DNA from 2 places in the Streptomyces sp. NPDC006552 genome. Region 2 is predicted to be linked to the other one. Evidence: riboswitches for the same ligand, from Rfam matches in the RefSeq annotation. Region 2 holds a riboswitch; the other holds the start of a gene.
What was found. A riboswitch is a leader RNA that binds a small molecule or an ion and turns the genes downstream of it on or off. The one in region 2 is predicted to bind S-adenosylmethionine.
Positions count from the first base shown of each region.

Region 1: another riboswitch for S-adenosylmethionine. It lies ahead of thrC (threonine synthase); the one in region 2 lies ahead of ABZY33_RS34105 (aminotransferase class V-fold PLP-dependent enzyme).

Region 1 is NZ_JBEXOS010000015.1:123,926-133,111, forward strand. Features, by position in the region: gene ABZY33_RS12425 (TetR/AcrR family transcriptional regulator) at 1-445, opposite strand, end outside; gene ABZY33_RS12430 (MFS transporter) at 604-2,088, shown strand; gene ABZY33_RS12435 (DUF6215 domain-containing protein) at 2,067-2,828, opposite strand; gene groL (chaperonin GroEL) at 3,023-4,651, opposite strand; gene ABZY33_RS12445 (cold-shock protein) at 5,000-5,206, opposite strand; gene ABZY33_RS12450 (MoaD/ThiS family protein) at 5,639-5,914, opposite strand; gene thrC (threonine synthase) at 5,998-7,305, opposite strand; SAM riboswitch class I at 7,324-7,478, opposite strand; gene ABZY33_RS12460 (glucosyl-3-phosphoglycerate synthase) at 7,644-8,591, shown strand; gene ABZY33_RS12465 (trehalose-6-phosphate synthase) at 8,653-9,186, shown strand, end outside.
Region 2 is NZ_JBEXOS010000102.1:8,115-17,300, reverse strand. Features, by position in the region: gene ABZY33_RS34105 (aminotransferase class V-fold PLP-dependent enzyme) at 92-1,495, opposite strand; SAM riboswitch class IV at 1,684-1,801, opposite strand; gene trpD (anthranilate phosphoribosyltransferase) at 1,898-2,962, opposite strand; gene ABZY33_RS34095 (cytochrome bc complex cytochrome b subunit) at 3,086-4,723, opposite strand; gene ABZY33_RS34090 (Rieske 2Fe-2S domain-containing protein) at 4,720-5,772, opposite strand; gene ABZY33_RS34085 (c-type cytochrome) at 5,769-6,578, opposite strand; gene ABZY33_RS34080 (heme-copper oxidase subunit III) at 6,660-7,280, opposite strand; gene ABZY33_RS34075 (hypothetical protein) at 7,465-7,866, shown strand; gene ABZY33_RS34070 (Ig-like domain-containing protein) at 7,938-9,186, opposite strand, start outside.

The sequences.
Region 1 (9,186 bases), on a different contig from region 2:
GCTCCTGCCCGAGGTCGACAGCGGAGCCGACGACGACGCCGGTGATCGCGGAGACCGCGTGGAAGCGCTGGAGCGCGGTCAGATCGAGGCGCAGTGTCGGCCGGCCCAGGGCCTCGTAGAGGCGTAGCGCGTTGCCCTGCACGTCGGTGTTGCGCATGAAGTAGTTGCCGAGCCAGGGCCGCCGCACGATCGCGTCGAAGAGCATCAGCCCCATCGCGCGCAGATCCTCGATCGGGTCCTCGCTCGCCGGGCGCGCCTCGATGTCGGCGAGGACGCCGCCGATCGCGTGGTCCGTGGCGCGGTCCAGCAGCTCGTCCTTGCTCGCGACGTACCAGTAGATGCTCGCGACGCCGCCGCCGAGGCGCTGCGCCAGCGCCCGGAACGTCAGCGCCGAAGGACCGGCCTCGTCGAGCAGCGCGACCGCCTCGGTCAGCACGGACTCCATCGAGTGCGACGCCCGTCGGCGGCCCTGGGCGGCGCGGTTCTGCTGGCGTGGCATGGGCGGTACCTCAATCCCTTTGCATCGCATCGAACGTTGTTCTATCGTACTTCATCGAACGAGGTTCGATAACCGATCGATGTTCGATAGAAGGGACCGCCGCCATGACCACCGCCGCCCGTAAACCCCCGCCCCCGCCGTCCTCCCGCGCCTATCCGTCCCTGCGTGCCGCGTGGATCCCGCTCGCCGCGCTCTGCCTGGCCTTCTTCGTCGAGATGGTCGACAACACCCTGCTGTCCATCGCGCTGCCCACCATCGGCCGCGACCTGGGCAGCGGCACCACCGCGCTCCAGTGGGTCACCGGCGCCTACTCGCTCACCTTCGGCGGCCTGCTGCTCACCGCGGGATCGATGGCCGACCGGCTCGGGCGGCGCCGGGTGCTGCTGACCGGGCTCGCCGTGTTCGGCGCGCTGAGCCTGTGCGTCGTCTGGGTCACCACCGCGGGCCAGCTCATCGCCCTGCGCGCCGCGCTCGGCATAGCCGCCGCGGCGATGGCGCCGATCACCAACTCCCTGGTCTTCCGCCTCTTCGACGACAAGGCGCTGCGGATGCGCGCGATGACGGTGATGATCGTCGTCGGCATGTCCGGCTTCGTCCTCGGCCCGCTGCTCGGCGGCACCGCCCTGGCCCATGTGCGCTGGGAGTGGCTGCTGGTCGTCAACGCGCCGATCGCGGTGATCGCCTGCCTCGGGGTGCGGCTCGGCGTCCCCGCCGACCGGCCCGAGGACCTGACCCGCGACCGGCTCGACGTGCCCGGCGCCGTCCTGAGCGTCGCCACCATCGGCCTCGCCTGCTACGCGCTGACCAGTGGCGTCGAGCACGGCTGGGGCTCGGCCGCCACCCTCGCCTCGATCGCCGGGGCCGTCCTCGCCGGGTGCGCCTTCGTCCGGCACGAGCGCCGCAGCAAGGCCCCCATGCTGGACCTGCGCCTCTTCCGGAACGGCACCGTCCGCGGCGCCGCCGTCGCCCAGATCGGCACGTCCATCGCCATGGCAGGCGTGATGTTCGGCCTGATCCTGCACTTCCAGTACGCCTACGGGTGGAGCCCCGTGCGGGCCGGGCTCGCCAATCTGCCGATCATCGTGACCATGCTCCTCGCGACCCCGCTCTCCGAGGGCCTCGCGCGCCGCTTCGGACACCGGGTCGCCTGCCTGGTCGGAGCGGCCTGCCTGGCGCTCTCCCTGGCGGGATTGTCCTGGGGCGTCGCGCACGGGTACGCCGTCATCGCGGCCTGCATGGTGCTCATGACCATCGGGCTGCGCACCGTGATGACGATCTGCGCGGTCGCCCTCGTCGACGCCATGCCGGACAACCGCACCTCGATCGCCGCCGCCCTGAACGACACCGCGCAGGAGGTCGGCACCAGCGTCGGCACCGCCGTGGTCGGCACCCTGATCGCCGCCCTGGTCACCACCCAGCTGCCCGCGGGCGCCTGGAGCGACGGGCTCGTCTCGTCCTTCTTCCACGGCGAACGGATCGCCTACGGCCTGCTCGCCGTCGTCGTCGGACTGATCGCGGCCGCCGGCGCACTGAGCCTCACCGACTCCCACAGCATCGAGGAGGCCGCTCACGAAGAGGCCGTGGCCTGAGCCCCGCCCCCGCCCGTCTCCGTGCCCGGCGTCGCCGGTGCGTCGAAGCCCGGAACCACCGGGAGCACGTGCTCGGCGACGTCCAGGAGCACGGTCCGGTCCGGGAAGCCGCCGTGGTTGCGCCAGACCACCAACTCGTAGGAACCGCCGCGGTTCTTCGCGTCGAACGCCACACTGAGCGCCTCCGCCGGCGTGCCCGGCGCGCTCTCGGCGTCCGACCCGTCGAGCCGGAAGCGGATCCCCATCGTCTGCGTCGAGTAGAAGACCGCGGGACGGCGCAGCACCTGCTGCGCGTGGACGTCGCGGCCGATGTACGCGGTGGTCCGCGCGTCGACCGGGTACCGGTCGTAGGACGCGTGCAGCTCCACGGTGTAGGTGTCGAACTCGACCCGGGCGGACGGCGAGTGGACCTCGTTCTTCCCGGTCCCCATGGACTCGCTGCCCCCGGACGCGCTCTTCGCCCGCTCGCCCGGCGTCCCCAGCCAGGACGCCAGCTCCCGCTGGTTGAGCGCCGAGCACAGCTGGGCCCCGGAGACCCGCCCGGCCGCCTCGTCGCCCTTCTCCGCCACGCCCCCGGAACACGCGGCGGCCTCGGGCGCGCCGCCCTGGTCGGAGGCCGACTCCTTCGAGATCGCCCAGAAGCCCACGGCGAGCGCCCCCACGAGGGCCACGGCCGAGATGGCCTGCCCCACCGCGTTCGTGCCCCGCTCCGGTCCACCATTGCTGTCGCTGTCGCTCATGTCCCCCACCCGCCCCGCGAACCGCGCTCTACTCCCCAGTACGCGCCCGGGGACAGTAACCCGTGGCGATCAAGGGGACAAGGGACGTGCGAAGACGGCCGGGGACGCGCAAACGCCCGAGGGCGGCACCCCCTCGCGAAGAGGAGGTGCCGCCCTCGGGACGTACAGACAAGCTGATCAGGTCGGGGACCGGATCAGAAGTCCATGTCACCGCCCGGCATGCCGCCCGGAGCACCGCCGCCGGCAGCGGCCTTCTCCGGCTTGTCAGCGATGACGGCCTCGGTGGTGAGGAACAGCGCGGCGATGGAGGCGGCGTTCTGCAGGGCAGAGCGCGTCACCTTCGCCGGGTCGATGATGCCCTCGGCGATCATGTCGACGTACTCACCGGTCGCGGCGTTCAGACCGTGGCCGACGGGAAGGTTGCGCACCTTCTCCACGACGACGCCACCCTCGAGACCACCGTTGACGGAGATCTGCTTGAGCGGGGCCTCCAGGGCGAGCTTCACGGCGTTGGCGCCGGTCGCCTCGTCACCTTCGAGCTCCAGCTTCTCGAAGACCGCGGAGGCCTGGAGGAGAGCCACGCCGCCACCGGCGACGATGCCCTCTTCGACGGCCGCCTTCGCGTTGCGCACGGCGTCCTCGATGCGGTGCTTGCGCTCCTTGAGCTCGACCTCGGTGGCCGCGCCCGCCTTGATGACGGCCACGCCGCCGGCGAGCTTGGCGAGGCGCTCCTGGAGCTTCTCGCGGTCGTAGTCCGAGTCGCTGTTCTCGATCTCGGCACGGATCTGGTTGACGCGGCCCTGGACCTGGTCGCTCTCACCGGAGCCGTCGACGATCGTCGTCTCGTCCTTGGTGATGACGACCTTGCGGGCGCGGCCGAGCAGGTCGAGACCGGCGTTCTCCAGCTTGAGGCCGACCTCCTCGGAGATGACGGTGCCACCGGTGAGGATGGCGATGTCGCCGAGCATGGCCTTGCGGCGGTCACCGAAGCCCGGGGCCTTGACGGCGACGGACTTGAAGGTGCCACGGATCTTGTTGACGACCAGGGTCGACAGGGCCTCGCCCTCGACGTCCTCGGCGATGATCAGCAGCGGCTTGCCGGACTGCATGACCTTCTCGAGCAGCGGAAGGAGGTCCTTCACGTTGCCGATCTTCGAGTTGACGATCAGGATGTACGGGTCGTCGAGCGACGCCTCCATACGCTCCATGTCGGTGGCGAAGTACGCCGAGATGTAGCCCTTGTCGAAGCGCATACCCTCGGTGAGCTCCAGCTCCAGACCGAAGGTCTGGGACTCCTCGACGGTGATGACGCCTTCCTTGCCGACCTTGTCCATGGCCTCGGCGATGAGCTCGCCGATCTGGGTGTCGGCGGCGGAGATGGAGGCGGTCGAAGCGATCTGCTCCTTGGTCTCCACGTCCTTGGCCTGCTCGAGCAGGGCGGCGGAGACGGCCTCGACGGCCTTCTCGATGCCACGCTTGAGGGCCATCGGGTTGGCACCGGCGGCCACGTTGCGCAGACCCTCGCGCACCAGGGCCTGGGCCAGGACGGTCGCGGTCGTCGTGCCGTCACCGGCGACGTCGTCCGTCTTCTTCGCGACCTCCTTGACCAGCTCGGCGCCGATCTTCTCGTACGGGTCCTCGAGCTCGATCTCCTTGGCGATGGAGACACCATCGTTGGTGATCGTGGGGGCGCCCCACTTCTTCTCGAGGACGACGTTGCGACCCTTGGGGCCCAGGGTCACCTTGACGGCGTCGGCGAGCTGGTTCATGCCGCGCTCGAGGCCGCGCCGTGCCTCCTCGTCGAACGCGATGATCTTGGCCATGTGAAGTGGTCCTCCCGGACGGGGTGGAAAAGCAAGCAAACGGACCGTGCTGGTGCCCGCGACGGACGGCCCCTGAGCCTTGTGGTTCCTTGCCCCACCCGGCCCCTGGACCTCACCGACCCGATCCAAGTTCTGTCACTCTCACGCGGAGAGTGCTAAGCCCAATGATTAGCACTCGACCCATGCGAGTGCAAGCGGCTACCACAGAATCGGCGGGGGCGCGTGCCGCGTACGAGGGGGCGCACGCCTGGTGGGGCGCGGGGTCGCGCAGCGCGAAGGGTCCGCGCCCCCTGACGGGGACACGGACCCTTCGTGTCGTGCCAAGCCTGCTGTCAGTCGCGACGCGCGTCAGCCGGCGGCCAGGCGGACCATGTCAGCCTGCGGCCCCTTCTGGCCCTGCGAGATCTCGAATTCCACTCGCTGACCCTCTTCGAGGGTGCGGTAACCGTCCATCTGAATCGCGCTGTAGTGGACGAATACATCCGCACCACCGTCGACCGCGATGAAGCCGTACCCCTTCTCCGCGTTGAACCACTTGACGGTGCCCTGAGCCATGCCTAACTCCCCTATTACTGGCCCTTGCACAGACCCGCACTTCGCGGATCCGGGTCAGACCTCACCCTCCCCAATGGGTGGGGGTGTGCGCCGGAACGCGTCGACCGCGGCTGAATGTATCTGCCCAACTGCCGTCTGCAACAGGTCAATCGGACGAGAATTCTGGGCGCGCGCGAGCGGTGGAACCAGGGCGACTCGCCGGAACCCGGGGCAAGTCGGGCCGCGTAAATGCCGTAAAGGGGCCGAATGGGCCGGGCAGTTTGGCTGCTTCTTGTCGCGGCTCGCGCGGAAACTCATATGCGCCCGTCATGCGCCACATACGGAAAGGGAGCAGCTTCCCCAACTGTACCGTGCTCAACCATGCAGAATTGCCCCCTCCGCTTCTCTCGCGGAGGGGGCAATGTCAGTGACGCCGGGTAAAGCGGAATGCGATCATCCGCCGGCGACGGCCGGAATGATCGAGACGCCGGCGCCGTCGGGCGTGGCGGTCTGCAGGCCCTGCTCGAAGCGGACGTCGTCGTCGTTGACGTAGACGTTCACGAAGCGGCGCAGCTTGCCCTGGTCGTCCAGGACGCGCGCGGCGATCCCGGTGTGGTTCCGCTCCAGGTCCGCGAGGACCTCGGAGAGCGTGGCACCCTCGGCGCTCACCTCGGCCTGGCCGCCGGTGTAGGTACGCAGGATGGTGGGGATGCGGACGTTGACGCTCATGGATTCACTCACCTCGGGGTACGTAGCGCCCCGTCAGGGCGCGGGGAACTGCGCGACCGGCCACGGACGGCCGCCGGCGGGCACTACTCGGCGGCGAGCCCCGCGGCGCGGAACGCCTCCAGGCTGGGCCGGATCGTGGCCGTGGCCTGCGAGGACTCCGCGACGGCGTCCAGCGTCTTCAGGCCGTCACCCGTGTTCAGGACCACCGTGGTCAGCGACGGGTCGATCAGCCCGGCCTCGATGAGCTTCTTGGTGACCCCCACCGTCACCCCGCCCGCCGTCTCCGCGAAGATGCCCTCCGTCTGCGCGAGCAGCTTGATCGCGTCGACGACCTGCTCGTCGTTCACGTCCTCCACGGCGCCGCCCGTGCGGCGCGCGATGTCGAGCACGTAGGGACCGTCGGCCGGGTTGCCGATGGCGAGCGACTTGGCGATGGTGTCGGGCTTCTGCGGGCGGACCACGTCCGTACCGGCCTTGTACGCCACCGAGACCGGCGAGCAGCCCTCGGCCTGGGCGCCGAACAGCTTGTACGGCTTGTCCTCGACGAGGCCGAGCTTGATCAGCTCCTGGAGCCCCTTGTCGATCTTCGTGAACTGCGAGCCGGACGCGATCGGGATGACCAGCTGGTCCGGGAGCCGCCAGCCGAGCTGCTCGCAGATCTCGTAGGCCAGCGTCTTGGAGCCCTCGCCGTAGTACGGGCGCAGGTTCACGTTGACGAAGCCCCAGCCCTCGCCCAGCGGGTCACCGATCAGCTCGGAGCAGAAGCGGTTCACGTCGTCGTAGTTGCCCTCGATGGCGACGAGGTCACCGCCGTAGACACCGGCCATGACGACCTTGCCCTGCTCCAGGTCGTGCGGGATGAACACGCACGAGCGGAAGCCGGCCCGCGCGGCGGCGGCGCCGACGGCACCCGCCAGGTTGCCCGTGGAGGAGCAGGACAGGGTGGTGAAGCCGAAGGCGCGCGCGGCCTCGATGGCCTGCGCGACGACGCGGTCCTTGAAGGAGTGCGTGGGGTTGCCGGAGTCGTCCTTGACGAACAACTTGCCCTGCTCGACGCCGAGTTCACGGGCGAGGTTGTCGGCCTTGACCAGCTTGGTCCAGCCCGGGTTCAGGTTCGGCTTCTCGGCGACGTCGGCCGGGACGGGCAGCAGGGGGGCGTAGCGCCAGACATTGGCCGGGCCCGCCTCGATCTGCTTGCGCAGCGCCTCGGGGTCACCGGTGGGCAGGTCGTAGGCGACTTCCAGGGGGCCGAAACACTCGGCGCAGGCGAAGATCGGCCCGAGTTCGAAGGTGGTGCCGCACTCCCGGCAGGAGAGGCCGGAGGCGGGCCCGAGGTCGACGGTGCCCGCGGCAGAAGCGGCGGTTTCGGTGGCGACGGTCTGTACAGCCATGAGAGGCGAGGCCCTTTCTCCTCATCTTCCTCGCGGCGCATCTCGCCACGAGACGGATTTGGCACCTTCCCTAGCCGGGAGCCTCGCGGGCGCACTGGCGTGTGCGGACGAGACCGGCTGGAGGGTTGCCGGGGCTTCAACGGGCCGTATCCCTCTGCCCCTCTGGATGAGCGGTATTCGATTATGTGAAGCGGTTGGGTGGCGGCGACCCCGGCATGCGATGGTCACCGGCCTTGTTCAAGACTGTAACCGAAGGCCCGCACCCTTGAGATAGTCGTCCGAACCGCGAGATGGATCACATCCGCGGCCACGCCCCCGCCGCTGAGGAGCCGCAGACCGTGCTGGAAGAAGTCGAGCGCTGGCTGGACCGGCGCTCCTGGTCCGTGGCCGACCGGCCGCTGCCCCGGCTGCTCGCCGCCAAGCGCGCCACCGGCCAGACGGTGAGCGTGGTGCTGCCCGCGCTCGACGAGCAGGAGACGGTCGGCGAGATCGTCGCCGTGATCCGGCGCGAGCTGATGACGGCGGCGGTGCCGCTCGTCGACGAGCTGGTGGTCGTCGACTCCGGCTCCACCGACCGCACCGCCGAGGTCGCCGCGGCGGCCGGGGCGCGCGTCGTGCACCGGGACGCGGTCCTGCCGCGCCTGCCCGCGCGGCCCGGCAAGGGCGAGGTGCTGTGGCGGTCGCTGTACGCCACGAGCGGCGACATCGTCTGCTTCGTCGACGCGGACCTGAAGGAGTTCTCGGCGGACTTCGTCTCCGGGATCGCCGGACCGCTCCTCACCGACCCGGGCGTCAGCTTCGTGAAGGCCATGTACGACCGGCCGCTCGGCGAGACGGGCGGCCAGGGCGGCCGGGTCACCGAGCTGATGGCCCGCCCGGTCCTCAACCTGCACTGGCCCCGCCTCGCCGGGTTCGTCCAGCCGCTGGGCGGCGAGTACGCGGCGCGCCGCTCGCTCCTGGAGCGGCTGCCGTTCCCCGTCGGCTACGGCGTGGAGCTGGGGCTGCTCGTGGACGCGCTGCACACCGTGGGCCTGGAGGCGCTGGCCCAGGTCGACGTGGGGGTGCGCCGCCACCGCCACCAGGACGGGCAGGCGCTGGGCCGGATGGCCGCGGCGATCTACCGCACGGCGCAGCTGCGGCTGGCCCGCGGGCACCTGGTGCGCCCGGAGCTGACCCAGTTCGAGCGGGGCGCCGACGGCTTCGTGCCGCGCACGTACCCGGTCGACACCGAGGAGCGGCCACCGATGGCCGAGATCGCCGAGTACGCGTGGCGCCGGGTGGCGTAGCGGTCCGGCGCCGCTTCCGCTCATACGTTTGAACTGGGGCGAGCCGGGCTAGCGTGCCCGTATGGCTTCCACGCAAGGTGCTGCTGAGGTTCTCGTCGCGTCCAACCGCGGCCCCGTCTCCTACGTCCTGAAGGACGGTGACGAGGGCGGCCCGATCGAGGCGAGGCGCGGCGGCGGCGGCCTGGTCTCCGCGCTCAGCGTCGTCGAGGACAAGCTCTGGGTCTGCTCGGCGCTCACCGAAGGTGACCGCGAGGCCGTCCGGCGCGGCGTCAGCGAGCCGGGCGTGCGGATGCTGGACATCGACGCGGACGTACACGCGGACGCGTACAACGGCGTCGCGAACTCGGTGCTGTGGTTCGTGCACCACATGCTCTACCAGACGCCGCTGGAGCCCTCCTTCGGGCCGGAGTTCCGCCGCCAGTGGGCGTCGTACGAGGCGTACAACCGGGCCTTCGCCGAGGCGCTGGCCGAGGAGGCCGCGCCCGGCGCGACGGTCGTCGTGCAGGACTACCACCTGACGCTGGTCCCCGGCATGCTCCGCGAACTCCGCGGCGACCTGCGCATCGGGCACTTCTCGCACACGCCGTGGGCGCCC
Region 2 (9,186 bases):
TGGACGCCGACCGTCCTGCCTTGCGCCTGTTCGTCCTGCACCACGCGGGCGGCGCTTTCGTCGTGGCTGAGCGCGCCGTTCCCCGCGCCCCTTACGGGGCCGGGACGCAGCGGCCTTCTTCGGTGCGGTAGGCCCACTTCGCGCCGTCCCGGACCAGTTCCTTCACGGCGCCGACGAACCGCTCGACGTGCTCGTCCGGCGTCCCCGCGCCGAAGCTGACCCGGATCGCGTTCAGCGACGTCTCCCCCGGCGCCGCCTCGGGCGCCCCGCACTCGCCCTGGGTGCCCGGGTCGGAGCCGAGCAGTGTCCGTACGAGCGGGTGGGCGCAGAACAGGCCGTCCCGCACGCCGATGCCGTACTCGGCGGAGAGCGCGGCGGCGAAGTGCGAGGAGTTCCAGCCCTCGACCACGAAGGAGAGGACCCCGACGCGCGGGGCGTCGTCCCCGAAGAGGGAGAGCACCTTCACCTCGGGCACCTCGGCGAGCCCCGCGCGCACCGTGCGGATCAGGTGCTGCTCGCGGGCGACCAGATCCTCGAAACCCGCCTCGGTGAGCGCCTTGCAGGCGGAGGCGATGGAGTAGACGCCGATGACGTTCGGCGAACCGGCCTCGTGCCGGGCGGCGCTGTCGTGCCACTCCACGTCCACCCCGCCGTCGGCGCGGCGCGCGACCGTGCGGGAGGCGCCGCCGCCGGCGAGGTAGGGCTCGGCGGCGCGCAGCCAGTCGGCGCGTCCGGCGAGCACCCCGGAGCCGAAGGGCGCGTACAGCTTGTGGCCGGAGAAGGCGATCCAGTCGACGTCCAGCTCCTGGACGGAGACCGGGTGGTGCGGGGCGAGCTGCGCGGCGTCGAGCACGATGCGGGCGCCGTGCGCGTGCGCAACCGCCGCCAGCTCGCGCACCGGCCACAGCTCACCGGTGACGTTCGAGGCGCCGGTCACGCAGACCAGGGCCGGGCCCTTGGGGCCTCCCCCGCTCGAACGAAGTGGGGAGCTTGGGGAGGGGTCGCGGTCGGCGAGGGCCCGCTCCAGGGTCGCGACGGCCTCGCCTGGGGTGCGCGGCGCGTTCAGGTACGTCACCTCGGCGTTGCGCCAGGGCAGCAGGGAGGCGTGGTGCTCGGTCTCGAAGACGAAGACCTGGCAGCCGGCGGGGAGCGCGGCGGCGAGCAGGTTGAGCGAGTCGGTGGTGGAGCGGGTGAAGACGAGCTGGTCGTCCGCGCGGCAGCCGAGGAACGCGGCGACGGTGGCCCGGGAGGTCTCGAACAGGTCGGTCGACAGCTGGGAGAGGTACCCGGCACCGCGGTGCACGCTGCCGTAGTAGGGCGCGTAGGCGGCGACGTCGTCCCACACCCGCTGCAGGGCCGGCGCGCTGGCGGCGTAGTCGAGGGCGGCGTAGGTCACCTCGCCGCCGGTGACGAGCGGCACGGTCACGTCGCGGCCGAGCACGGGCAGCGGGGCGGCGGTCTGGGTACAGGCGGCGGCGTCGACGGAAACGGACATGGCTGAACTCCCTGGCGAGGTAAGCGAATCGACCATGCCGGAGCTACGTCCGAGCGCTACGGAACAGGGCTCGACGGCATGGGGAGAAAAGAGGAACCGGGTACGCGGAGGCGGGGCCGAGACGCCCTATCGCATTCGCTTGCTCACGAGACTGCTCCCTTGAGGACCAGGACCCCAGGGTTGCGAGGGGTCCGCGCTTGCCATACGCCTTGCTGCGTACGGCCTGGTCTTCACCCAGGGCACCCCGCCACGGACGGAGGGTTGCCGGACAGCGGGCTGGGGCCTCGATCGCTGTCACTCATGACCTTGGACAGAATCCTGCCATACCTTCCGGATACGGCAAGGGCGCAGTCCAGTTCCTGAGACATGTGGACTGCGCCTCGCGTCACACCACGCGGGTGGTCACCGGTTGCTGGCGGCGACCCAGCGCTCCAGGGCCGCCTTGGCGGCGCCGGAGTCGATCGACTCGGCGGCCCGGTCCATGCCGGCCCGGAGCTGCTCGGTGAGCGTCCCCGGGCCCGGCCGGACGGCGACGAGCGCGGCGGCCGAGTTCAGCAGGACGGCGTCGCGGACCGGGCCGCGCTCCCCGTCGAGGAGGCGCCGGGCGACCTCGGCGTTGTACGACGGATCCCCGCCGCGCAGCGCCTCGATCCCCACGGTCGCGATGCCCACCTCCCGCGGGTCGAAGACCTCCTCGCGCACCGAGCCGTCGCGCACCACCCAGACCCGCGAGGTGCCGGTGATGGTCAGCTCGTCGAGCCCGTCGTCGCCGCGGAAGACCAGCGAGGAGTTCCCGCGCTCGGCGAAGACCCCGGCCACCACGGGCGCCATCCGCGGGTCGGCGACCCCGACCGCCTGCGCCCGTACCCGGGCCGGGTTGGTCAGCGGGCCGAGCAGGTTGAAGACCGTACGGATGCCGATCTGGCCGCGGGCCGCACCCGCGTGCCGCAGCGCCGGGTGGAACTTGATCGCGAAGCAGAAGGTGATCCCCGCTTCCTCGGCGACGCGCGGGACGCGCGCGGGCGGCAGATCCAGGTTGACGCCCAGCTTCTCCAGGACGTCCGAGGAGCCCGAGGCCGAGGAGGCGGCGCGGTTGCCGTGCTTGACGACCTTGGCGCCCGCCCCCGCGATCACGATGGCGGACATGGTGGAGATGTTGACGGTCTTGGCGCCGTCCCCGCCGGTCCCCACGATGTCGACGGTCTCGCCGGGCACCTCGATGGTGTTGGCGTGCTCGTACATCCCGCGGACCAGGCCGGTGATCTCCTGGACCGTCTCGCCCTTGGCGCGCAGGGCGACCACGAACGCGGCGATCTGCGCGTCGGTCGCCTCACCGCTCATGATGCGGTCCATCGCCCACGCGGTGTCGTCGGCGCTCTGGTCGCGGCCCTCCAGCAGGCCGTTCAGCACAGTGGGCCAGGAACGGGCCGCCGCGGTGTCGCCTCCAGCGGGGTTCAAAGCGCTCATGGCCGCTCCTGCTCGGTGTCATGGGGGACGGATCGCCACCCACCTTATCCAGCGCCGCGGACGGCAAAGAGCCCCCGTCCAGTGCCTGGACGAGGGCTCCTGCCGTGGCGGACAGCGCGGAGATCAGTGGTGGCCGTGGCCGCTGGTGATCTCCTTGTACTCCTCGGCGGTGGGCTTGGGGATCTGGTTGTTCTCCCCGTAGAAGCCCTTCGAGAGCTTGGCGCGCGTCTTCTGCAGGCGCGACGTCTTGCGCTCGACACCGTTCTCGTCGACCGAGGGGCCGATCTCGACCGGCTTGTACTGCTCGTGCGCGGTGAGCGTGTGCAGCGCCTCGGCACCGAGCGGCTCGTGGACCTCGACGAACTCACCGTGCGGCAGGCGCTTGATGATGCCGGACTCGCGTCCGTGCAGCACCTTGTCCCGGTCCCGGCGCTGGAGGCCGAGGCAGATCCGCTTGGTGGCGATGAAGACGAGGACCGGCACGACGAAGAAGCCGACCCGGACGAACCAGGTGATCGCGTTGATCGACAGGTGGAAGTGCGTGGCCCAGAGGTCGTTGCCACCACCGACGAGCAGGACGAAGTACCAGGAGATCCAGGCGGCACCGAAGGCGGTGCGCGTCGGGACGTTGCGCGGGCGGTCCAGGATGTGGTGCTCGCGCTTGTCGCCGGTGACCCAGGACTCGATGAACGGGTAGACCGCGATCGCGACCAGGACCAGCGGGAAGATGACCAGCGGGACGAAGACGCCCAGGACGAGCGTGTGGCCCCAGAGGTTGATCTCCCAGCCCGGCATCGTACGGATCAGGCCCTCGGAGAAGCCCATGTACCAGTCGGGCTGCGCGCCGGTGGAGACCTGGTCGATGCGGTACGGGCCGATGGCCCAGATCGGGTTGATCGAGGCGATGGCCGCGACGACCGCGATGACACCGAAGACCAGGAAGAAGAAGCCACCCGCCTTGGCCATGTAGACCGGCAGCAGCGGCATGCCGACGACGTTCTTCTCGGTCTTTCCGGCACCCGCGAACTGCGTGTGCTTGTGGTAGAAGACCAGGATCAGGTGGGCCACCAGCAGGCCGAGCATGATGCCCGGCAGCAGCAGGATGTGGACCGAGTAGAACCGCGCGACGAAGTCGCCGCCCGGGAACTCGCCGCCGAAGAGGAAGAACGACAGGTACGTGCCGACGATCGGCACGGACAGGACCGCGCCCTCCATGAAGCGGACACCGGTGCCGGAGAGCAGGTCGTCGGGGAGCGAGTAACCGGTGAAGCCGGTGAACATGCCGAGGACGAACAGCAGGAAGCCGAACAGCCAGTTGACCTCACGCGGCTTGCGGAACGCACCCGTGAAGAAGACGCGCATCATGTGCACGAACATGCCGGCGAGGAAGATCAGCGCCGCCCAGTGGTGGATCTGCCGGATCAGCAGACCACCGCGCACATCGAAGGAGATGTGCATGGTCGAGTTGAACGCCTCCGACATCAGCTGTCCCTTGAGCGGGACATAGCTGCCGTTGTACGTCACCTCGTTCATCGACGGGTGGAAGAACAGCGTCAGGTACACACCCGTGAGGATGATGATGATGAAGCTGTAGAGGCAGATCTCACCGAGCATGAAGGACCAGTGGTCCGGGAAGATCTTGCGCATGTTGGACTTGGCCAGGGAGTAGATCCCCAGGCGGCCGTCCGCCCAGTCGGCGACGCGCTCGCCGGCCGGTGCCTTCTCGCGAGAAGGCGCGTCATTGGTGGTCGTAGTACTCATCCGCGCTCCCAGAAGGCAGGGCCGACGGGCTCGGCGAAGTCGCCCTGCGCCACGAGGTAACCCTCGTCATCGACGTCGATGTGCAACTGCGGCAGCGCGTGACCGGCGGGTCCGAAGATCACCCGCGCACCGTCGGAGAGGTCGAAGGTGGACTGGTGGCACGGGCACAGCACGTGGTGCGTCTGCTGCTCGTACAGGGAGATCGGGCAACCGACGTGGGTGCAGATCTTCGAGTACGCAACGACGCCCTCGTGGGACCAGGCCAGCTCGCGCTTGTCCTTGATGTTCTCCGGCTGGATGCGGACCAGCATCAGCGCGGCCTTGCCCATGACCTGCTGGAAGTCCTCGTCGTGCTCCTCCACGCCCTCGGGCTTGGCGAAGGTGAGCGAACCGACCGCGATGTCCGAGGCACGCAGCGGCTCGTTCGTGTTCATGTTGACGAGCTTGAGGCCCTTCTTCCAGGCCGTGGTGCGCAGCTTCTTCTCGGGCAGCGGCCCGAGGTCGCGCAGGAGCACGACGCCGGAGAGCGGCACCAGGGCCAGCGCGCCGAAGAGCGTGTTGCGGATCAGCTTGCGCCGGCCGAACTGCGACTCGCGCGCGCCGTCGGCGAAGTCCGACAGGACCTTGGCCCGGACCTCGGGCTCGGCCTCGATCGGGTGACGCTCGGCGGCGACCTCGACGTCGGACATCAGGGTGCGGGCCCAGTGGACCGCGCCCGCGCCGATGCAGAACAGGGCCACGCCCAGGGTCAGGCCGAGCGCGAAGTTGAGCGCGCTGATGTGCCCGATCGGGAAGACGTAGATGCTCTGGTCGACGTCGATGGCGACGTACGAGGCGATGAACGCGACGGTGGCCAGCATCGAGATCGTGAACAGCATCGCCACGACGCGCTCGGACCGCCGGGCGGCCCGCTCCTCGATGTCCTGGATCCGGTGCTCGTGCTCGGGCAGCCCCGGGTCGGCGAAGGGGTTGTCCTTCACCTGGACCGAGCCGTGCCCGGTCTCCTGCTCGGTGGGCAGGTTCTCTTCTGGAATGTCTTGGCTACTCATGACTTCTTGGCCTTTGCGGTCCGAGCGGCGACCCAGATGGCGACGGCGACCAGGGCGCCGAGACCGAAGATCCAGGCGAACAGACCCTCGCTGACCGGGCCGAGCCCGCCCAGCTTGAGGCCGCCGGGGCTCTCCGACTTGTCGCCGTTGACCGCGTCGAGGTACGCGATGATGTCCTTCTTGTTCTGCTTGGTCATCGTCGTGTCCGGGAAGGACGGCATGTTCTGCGGGCCGGTCTGCATGGCCTCGTAGATGTGCTTGGGAGCGACATCCCCGAGGTTCGGCGCGAACTTGCCGTGCGTCAGCGCGCCGCCTTCACCGGTGAAGTTGTGGCACTGCGCGCAGTTGGTGCGGAACAGTTCGCCACCCTTGGCGATGTCCGCGCCGTCCGGGTTGTAGTCCTTCGAGGTCGGCGCGACAGGACCGGCGCCCAGCGAGGCGATGTACGCCGCGAGCTGGTCGATCTCGGCCTGCGAGTAGATGACCTTCTTCTTCGGGACCTGAGCGCCCGGCTGCTGGGCCGGCATGCGGCCCGTACCGACCTGGAAGTCGACGGCGGCAGAGCCGACGCCCACCAGGCTCGGGCCGTCGGTGCTGCCCTGACCGCCGGTTCCGTGGCAGCTGGCGCAGCCGACGGAGTAGAGCTTCTTGCCCTCGTCGATGGCGAGGGACTGGGCGGTTTCATCGGCCTGCGCCTTGCTCGCGGGCGCGAACGCGGCGTACAGCCCCCCGGTGGCCGCCAGCGCGAGGAGTAGGACGACGACCGCCGCCAGCGGATGGCGTCGTCGTGCGGAGAGCTTTTTCACGGATTACCCCGGTGTCAGGATCTTCTGCGTCGGTGCTGCGGGAATGTGTCGGGTTCTGCGCCCGATGCTGTGATCTTCGGACTACTTGATCAGGTAGATCGTGGCGAAGAGGCCGATCCAGACGACGTCGACGAAGTGCCAGTAGTAGGACACGACGATGGCGGCGGTCGCCTGCTCGTGGGTGAACCTCCGGGCCGCGTACGTCCTGCCGAGGACGAACAGGAAGGCGATGAGCCCGCCTGTCACGTGCATGCCGTGGAAGCCGGTGGTCAGGTAGAACACCGAGCCGTACGGGTCGGAGGAGAGCGAGAGCCCGTCCTTCTTGACCAGTTCGGTGTACTCGAAGACCTGACCGCCGATGAAGATCGCACCCATGATGAAGGTGACGATGAACCACATTCTGAGCTTCTTCACGTCACCGCGCTCGGCGGCGAAGACGCCGAGCTGGCAGGTGAGTGAGGAGAGCACCAGGATCGTGGTGTTCGTCGCCGAGAACGGAAGGTTCAGGCTGGACGCCATTTCCTTCCAGTGATCCGGTCCCGTCACCGATCGCAGGGTGAAGTACATCGCGAAGAGGGCCGCGAAGAACATCAGCTCGGAACTCAGCCAGATGATGGTTCCGACGCTGGTGAGGTTCGGTCGATTGACCGACGGGTGCGCGTGCCCGGTTTCTACTGTCGTTGCTGTCGCCACGACCGACATTATGTCGGTCGCTTATCTCGCCCTCACTCCGGGGGGTGCCGTTCGGAGTGTCTGGGGGGTGTGTCCAGCCCATATGGCCCAGCGGAGGGCTGTGCGAACCGGTGTTGACGGGGTGTCGGGAGGAGTAGGCTCCGCGCCGAGGACACCGCAAGACGCCCCAGACTGACAACGCCTCGGAGGAACGATGCAGTCGACCGCGACGGTTCTGGTCTACAGCGACGACGCCCACACGCGGGAGCAGGTCCGGCTCGCGACCGGTCGCCGGCCCGCGTCGGACGTCCCCGAGGTCCAGTTCATCGAGTGCGCGACCCTGCCCGCCGTCCTCAAGGAGCTGGACCGGGGCGGCATCGACGTCGTCGTCCTGGACGGCGAGGCGGCCCCCGCGGGCGGGATGGGCGTGTGCCGGCAGATCAAGGACGAGGTCTTCCGCTGCCCGCCGGTGCTGCTGCTGATCGGCCGCCCGCAGGACGCCTGGCTGGCCACGTGGAGCCGCGCTGAGGCGGCGGTGACGCTGCCGGTCGACCCGGTCGACTTCCCGGCCGCGCTGGCCTCCCTGCTCCGCTCCCGCCAGGCCGTCAGCGCCTGACGCCCCCGGCTCCGCCGACGGCTCCGGTACGCCCTCGGCGTACCGGAGCCGGAAGTCTCACACCGGCGGGCTCAGACCTCCGGGCTCAGCCGCGCCTGGCTGACCGGGTCGGCCTTGCCGGTGGCGGTGGCGGACAGGGCGCTGCCCTCGCCCCACTTCTTCCAGCTGAGGTTCCAGTCGCCGAATCCGTTCCCGAACGGGTCCATCTCGGCGCCGGAGCTGTTGACGACCTTCACGATGTCGCCCTCGCGCACGGTGTTGAAGAACCAGGCGGCGTTGCCGGTGCTCATGCCGGTGCAGCCGTGGCTGACGTTGGCGTACCCCTGGGAGCCGGTGGACCAGGGCGCGGCGTGCACGTACTCGCCGCTCCAGGTGACGCGGGTCGCGTAGTACACGGGCAGGTCGTAGGAGTCCGAGGAGCCGGCGGCGATGCCGATGCTCTCACCGCGCATACGTACGTAGTACTCCTTGCCCAGCACGACCTTGACGCCGTTGCGGGTGTCGAAGCCGGGCTTGCCCGTGGTGACCGGGATCTCGTTGATGGCCTTGCCGTTGCGGTAGACCGTCATGGAGTGCGAGCCCGCGTCGGTGACCGCCTCGATGCGGTCGCCCGTGGTGAGCGTCAGCGGCTTGCTCTCGCCGCCCCAGAGCCCTTCGCCGACCTTGAGGCCCTGGAGGTTGCTGCGGACCGTGATGGTGGCGTGGGCGGGCCAGTACTCCTTGGGGCGGTAGTGCAGCGTCTTGCTGTCCACCCAGTACCAGGAGCCGCCGTCCGCGGCCGGTTCGGAGCTGACCTTCAGGGCCCGCTCCACGACGGCGCGGGCCTTCTCGTCCTTGACCGGCTTGTTCAGCTCGGCCGTGATGGGCTGGCCGACGCCGTACGTGCCGTGCTCGGGGCCGAACGTGGCCTTCAGGGCCCGCTCCTTGCCCGGGCTGCCCGTCTCGAGGGAGAGGACCTTGCGGCCGGGCGCGCCGTCCTCGTCCATGGTGCTGACCCGGACGGTGTACCGGGCGTCCGCGGCCAGTGGGGAGGTGGTGTGCCACCTGCGGCCGTCGGCGGAGAGTTCGCCCGCCACGTAGCGCCCCTGGGCGTCCGTGGCGGTGACGTCGGTGATGCGTCCCTCGTCGCCCTGGGCGCTGACTTCCAGGGGCTTGTCGGGGTCCGCCTTCCGACCCCCCACGGGCCCGCTGAAGGAGATCTGGCTCGCCGCGTCGTAGGGCTTGGCGGAGAGCGGGTGGCCGGAGCTGCCGCAGGCCGTGAGGCCCGCACCGAGTGCGGCCACCAGCAGGCTGCAGCCAAGAACCGTACGGATGCGCGGA